One region of the Marinoscillum sp. HNIBRBA16962 genome, then DNA from elsewhere that is predicted to be linked to it. Evidence: riboswitches for the same ligand, from Rfam matches in the RefSeq annotation. Region 1 holds a riboswitch; the other holds the start of a gene.
The links. Region 1 has a riboswitch for S-adenosylmethionine ahead of AC3E9V_RS15615 (homocysteine S-methyltransferase family protein). Riboswitches for the same ligand answer to the same signal wherever they lie in the genome.

Region 1 (3,149 bases):
TGCACTGGAGTCCTGCTTCAATAATTTCCCATTTGGATGAGTCAATCATAATCGGAATCCGTGATATCTCAGGTTCTGATGCAATGAGGTTCAGGAATCTGACCATTGCAGCTTTACCATCCAGCATCCCCTCATCCATATTCACGTCCAGGATCTGAGCTCCACCTCGTACCTGATCGAGGGCTACTTCCAGGGCTTCTTCGTACTTGTCCTCCCGGATGAGGCGGGCAAAACGAGCTGAGCCTGTCACATTGGTTCGTTCGCCAATGTTTACAAAATTGGTGTCTGATGTAATGACAAGCGGCTCCAGGCCAGAAAGCATCAATGGTTTCATAGGCATATCTGTTACCTTCATGGTAACTCCATTCAAAATTTTTGCGGCTAAAATGGTTTAAGCAATCACTTGCTGGTTACTAATAATTTTGCGGGGCTTATACTTGCCGGCTGCCTCCGCAATGGACCTGATATGGTCCGGAGTAGTACCACAACACCCCCCGATAATATTGACCAAACCTTCCTGAAGGTATTCCTCTATCTGCATGGTCATTTCTTCAGGAGTCTGATCATATTGTCCAAATTCATTAGGCAGACCTGCATTTGGGTGGGCGCTCACCATGTAGTCTGATTTCTCAGCCATGATCTGTAAATAAGGCCTGAGCTGGCTGGCTCCAAGGGCACAATTCAGACCAATGCTCAAAAGAGGCATATGACTTAAGGAGATTAAAAATGCTTCGGTAGTCTGACCGGACAAGGTTCGTCCTGACGCATCCGTAATGGTACCGGAAACCATAACGGGTAATTCAATGCCTCTTTCACTCACTTCCTCGTCAATGGCCATTAAAGCGGCTTTGGCATTAAGCGTATCAAAAACCGTCTCTACAAGTAAAGCATCTACCCCCCCGTCAATCAGTCCTTTGATCTGTTCACGGTATGCTGCCTTTAATCCATCAAAAGAAACGGCCCTGAAACCAGGATCATTTACATCCGGGGAAATGGATGCTGTACGGTTTGTCGGGCCTATTGAACCTGTTACAAAACGTGGTTTATCAGGATCTTTTGAGGTGAATTCATCAGCAGCCTCTCTGGCGATTTTTGCTGACTGAAAGTTCAGCTCATAAACCAAATGCTCCAGGTGATAGTCAGCCTGTGCTATTGATGTACTGCTAAATGTATTCGTTTCAGCAATATCAGCTCCGGCCTCAAAATAGGCGGCATGAATCTCCCTGATCACATCGGGTCTGGTGATGGAAAGAAGATCATTATTCCCCTTTAAAGCGTGAGGGTGATCCTTTAACTCTTCATTTCGAAAGTCTTCCTCTTCCAGTTTGTATCGCTGTATCATGGTACCCATGGCGCCATCTAACACCAATATTCTCTCCGACGCTATGTCTTTTAGCTTTGTCATTATCCAGGTTATTTAAAGACATTTATTTGGAGAAAGGTGTGAGTGGACAGCTTATCTCTTCCCTGACGCTTCGGTCTGGGTGGGAATTGGCACCGAAATCCAGACTGTGAACGTCCGAAAAGGTTGCCAAGGCTTCACAGGGCCCAATCCCTCCGCCTTTCTCGATAAATGTGATGCAAATATACACGTGATTCCTCATAATAAAAATGAAAATATTTCAAGGGCTCAATTTCTGAAACGACTACTTTTGGCTCCAATGAAATTTGCAGCTATTGATATAGGATCTAACGCCATCAGGTTACAGATCACCAAAGTGATTGAATTCGAAACAATTATCACGTTAAAAAAGCTTGAATACGTTCGCTTCCCTCTTCGATTAGGCCATGATGTTTTTAAAACCAAAAAGATCAGCCCGGAGCGTGAAGAAAAATTCATGAAGCTTATGACGGCATATAAGCACCTCATAGACCTTTATGAAGTAGATCATTTCTATGGTTGTGCTACTTCTGCCATGCGTGAAGCTAGAAACGGTAAAGAGATTGTTGAGCGGGTGAAAAAGGAATTAAACCTGCAGCTCACCATTATATCTGGCGAAAAGGAAGCTTCACTGATCAATAATGTCATCAGCCTTGATCTGGATGATAAGATATACCTGCATATAGATGTAGGAGGTGGAAGTACCGAGCTCAATTTCTATAAAAATAAAGCCAAGATCTTATCCAATTCATTTAAAATAGGGTCGGTTCGCAGGCTCGACCATGTGGATTCTCCCAAAGCCTGGAAAGCCATGAAAGACTGGATTTACCATCAGGTTAAAGATTATAAGGGCATTACTGCCATTGGTACCGGAGGAAATATCAATAAGATCTATGAGCTTTCACAGGTCGGTAAAAAGAGAAAGATATCCCTCGATACGGTCATGAAAGTGCAGGAATTTCTTAAAAATATGTCTCTGCAGGATCGGATGTCAAAACTCCAGTTAAACCCTGACCGGGCAGATGTGATCATTCCGGCCTCTGAGATCTACATTGAGGCCATGAAGTCTGCCGGTGCCAGAACCATGGTGGTTCCGGATGTAGGACTGAAAGATGGTATAAACTATTACCTTTTTGAAAAGTACTACCCGACAAAAGGGAAGGTATTTGTGAAAAACTCCTGAGCGGGTTTAATAGTTGATAATGGTGAAGGTTCCATTACCTACTTCAGTAACCGTCACTATAAAAATATCATTGTAGTCATCATCAGCAAGTTGGTCAAAAAGCTCTTTTCCGATGAGCTCATTGACCATAAAGGGCACAGTGTTTGAGTGCCCGCAAACCAGCACCGTCTTCCCTTTATGCTGTTTTACGATTTCCTCAACAAAACCTTTCTGATGGGGCTTATATACTTTGGTAATTACACCTTTCAGATGGGCTGTTGGGTAAATGGTACTGGTATTTCTACTGAAACGTGTGGTGTAAATGGTCTCAATAGGTTGGCTGTTCAACATATAAGCCAGTCTTTCAGCCCTCAGCTTACCTTTTTCAGTAAGCGATGGGTCGGATGTACCATCCTGCTCTTTCTCAGCATGCCTCACAAGGATGATTGTTGTCAGGTCCTGACTCCTCACTGGAGACACACCCAGGAATAGCAACAGAATGAAAAAGATCTTCGGGAGAAGGTGTTTGTTGTTCATATCAGAAACTTACCAAATAATTTGTAATTTCATGGGTCCAACATCAGGCCTTTTTTTGAAACTCACTGT
Region 2 (3,149 bases), 2.5 Mb from region 1:
GCGTAATGTATTTAAGCAATAAGCCCTGATTGAGGGTTATTCGGATATCATCCGCCGCCCAATTTCTTACGATATCGGAAAGCTTTCTTGCAGTTTTAGCGTGGATATCACCCAAAGGAACCCTGACTTTCACAGCATAAAATCCTTCTTGCTTTTGTTCGAACACATTAGTTAAAAACCACTGCTTATAAGCTTCATCATACTCAAAATCGTCTATAGCAAATATTGGCTTTTCTTCAGGCACCGGAGTTTTTTCCTTTGGCACACTTATCTGGTAGGAGTGATATGGTAGCGCCTTTCGCTCCTTGTCTACCAGCTCCATAAACCCATCAAGACCCAAACCTTTCTTAGGATCGATCAGGAATTTCATTCGGGCTTTATGTCTCCGCTCGCGCTCTCCATATCGATCAAACACGCGCAATCCGGCCTCCACAAAAGGAATAAGCTCATCCTCCGGCAGGAAATCATAAGCTTTTTGTGCCACAAAAGCCTGAGCCCCGAGCCCTCCTCCTACAAGAACCTCAAACCCGCGCTTCTTTCCTTGCAGTTTAGGGATAAACCCAAAGTCATGAATGTAAGTAAAGGCAGCATCTGCACGGCTGGAAGAGAAAGCTATTTTAATCTTTCTCCCCATCTCCTGGCATATAGGATTTCTTAAAAAGTACTCAAATACACCCTGAGCATAAGGGGCCACATCAAACGGCTCTTCCGGATCTATACCGGCAAAAGGAGATGCAGTTACATTCCTGACCGTATTTCCACAGGCCTCTTTTGTCGTAACTCCTACCTTCTCCAGAGCTTCCCACATCTCCGGGGTATCATCCAGGTTCACATAATGAAGCTGAATGTTCTGCCGGGTGGTCAGATGCAGATTTCCATTGGTGTACGTTTCTGAAAGGTTGGCTACCGTCTCCAGCTGATCAGCAGTGATCTTGCCGTACGGTAGTTTAAGACGAAACATCTGCACGCCTTGCTGTCGCTGACCGTAAACCCCTCTGGCCAGCCGAAAAGCCTTAAAACGCTCTTCCGGAATCTGCCCCAGCTTAAAGCTTTGGATCTTTTCCTTAAGCTCCTGTATATCAGCGACTGCCTCTGGACTAATTGTTTGTGTGCTCATGTCTTTAATTTTTTCTGGTCATAAAAAAACCCCGAGGTTTCATCTCCGGGGTTTCTGACACATTATTGTTAAAATTCTTTATTTGTTACACATAATGCTTCCCCGGGTAGGCTGTACAAATACAGCATACACAACAACACATACAGATACAGCATGCACTGTTTAGTTTGTTCAGGAAGTTAGTTTTGATTGTATTCATTAGTTTTTGTGTGTTATCGGTTTAAAAATTGCTCTTGTGAAAAAATCAGAAGGTTTCTGATCATTTACAACAACAGCAACAACACACAGCCCATTTGCTTACCGGCCTAATGAAGAGATCAAAGAATACGTTTTTAGTAATTTTCATATCAATTAATTCATATCCTTCTTCTGACTATACAGAAGAAATCAGGAATTAGCACCTTAATTTTAGTTTTCAGGTTGCTAGCGTTTCTCAGAGCCTGTCTCTCCACGCTTCTTTATAAATCAATTTTTCTAGAATTGATACCTCAAAGGTGAATCAGATTATTCAAACATCAAAATGATTTATGATAAATAGCCGACATTTTTGAGAAATTTTAGATGAATTCCAAATTTTAGCCTTCAAATTTCCACTTTTTCAATACCAAGCCATTTAAGAAGGCTTATTTGCCAAATGAATATGGTACCTAAACGAGGGTTAGTTATGAAAGGTTCCGGAAAAGAATTGGTTTTGCGAAACGCTTAATAAGCTCTGACTTCTGCTCCTTTCATGAAGTTGATGAAGGCTTTATTAACCACCCGGTTCCCCCCCTGTGTAGGGTAGTCTCCGGTGAAATACCAGTCACCAAGATGGTGTGGACAGGCTTTATGCAGGTTATCGACGGTCTGATAAACCACTTCGAGCTCAGCTTTCATGTTTTTTGGTTTTACAATTTCTGTAATTTTTGCTGATACCTGGTCATAAGTGAACGGCTTATATAATTCCTTCACATAGTTTGGAGCACTTTTCTCTCTGATACTGGCAAGGCATTTCTCAAAAACCTCATCTAGTAAATATTCCTTATTGTGCTCTTCCAACAGGGCCAATACAGCTCTAAAAGCCACAAATTCTTTCATCTTACTCATATCTATACCATAGCAATCCGGAAACCGAATCTGAGGTGCTGATGATACGATAACTACTTTTTTAGGCTCAAGCTTATCTAGAAGGGTAAGAATACTCTTTTCCAATGTAGTGCCACGCACAATAGAATCATCTATGACTACCAGGGTATCTTTATTTTTGTTAATTACCTCATAAGTGGTATCGTAAACGTGAGCTACCAGATCATCGCGATGCGCATCATCTGTGATAAACGTTCTGAGCTTGGCATCCTTAAGCACAAGCTTCTCCACCCTCGGCCTGAATGATAAAATATCTTCCAGAGAATCAGCGCTGGGTTTTTCATCAAGAATGATGTCCTTGCGTTGATTGATAAGGTATTGGTCTATACCTCTCAGCAGACCCAGAAAAGAGGTTTCTGCTGTGTTTGGGATGTAGCTGAAAATGGTATTCTTCAGATCAAAATTCACAGCTTTTAATACCTGAGGGATAAGCAGCTCCCCAAGCTTTCTGCGCTCATTGTAGATATCCGGGTCAGTGCCTCTTGAAAAGTAAATACGCTCAAATGAACAGGATTTCTTTTCCCCTGACTGAATAAAAGGCTCCTCCCTGAAGCTTCCATCTTTATCAATGATCAGGGTATGTCCCGGCTTTATCTCCTTTATGTCCTCATAAGCACAGTCAAAAGTTGTTTTAAGAGCAGGTTTCTCTGAAGCAACAGAGACCACTTCATCGTCTGCATAATAATAAGCAGGACGGATGCCATGAGGATCACGGGCCACAAAAGCAGCTCCATAGCCTACCATTCCTGTCATAATATATCCTCCGTCAAAATCACGGCAGGATTTTTCTAAAACTCTTCGCAGATCAATTTCATCTTCAATGATCTCAGTGATCTGCTGATTAGTCTTTTGTCCACGGTACTTATCAAAAATCGCCTGATTTGCTTCATCCAGAAAGTGACCGATT

Region 2: another riboswitch for S-adenosylmethionine. It lies ahead of AC3E9V_RS05530 (nitrite reductase); the one in region 1 lies ahead of AC3E9V_RS15615 (homocysteine S-methyltransferase family protein).

Annotation. Positions count from the first base shown of each region.
Region 1 is NZ_CM173603.1:3,774,670-3,777,818, forward strand. It holds gene metH (methionine synthase) at 1-370, opposite strand, end outside; gene AC3E9V_RS15615 (homocysteine S-methyltransferase family protein) at 392-1,405, opposite strand; SAM riboswitch class I at 1,454-1,576, opposite strand; gene AC3E9V_RS15620 (Ppx/GppA phosphatase family protein) at 1,662-2,564, shown strand; gene AC3E9V_RS15625 (phosphoglycerate mutase family protein) at 2,571-3,080, opposite strand; gene AC3E9V_RS15630 (adenylate/guanylate cyclase domain-containing protein) at 3,112-3,149, shown strand, end outside.
Region 2 is NZ_CM173603.1:1,313,102-1,316,250, reverse strand. It holds gene AC3E9V_RS05530 (nitrite reductase) at 1-1,117, opposite strand, end outside; SAM riboswitch class I at 1,471-1,584, opposite strand; gene AC3E9V_RS05525 (amidophosphoribosyltransferase) at 1,820-3,149, opposite strand, start outside.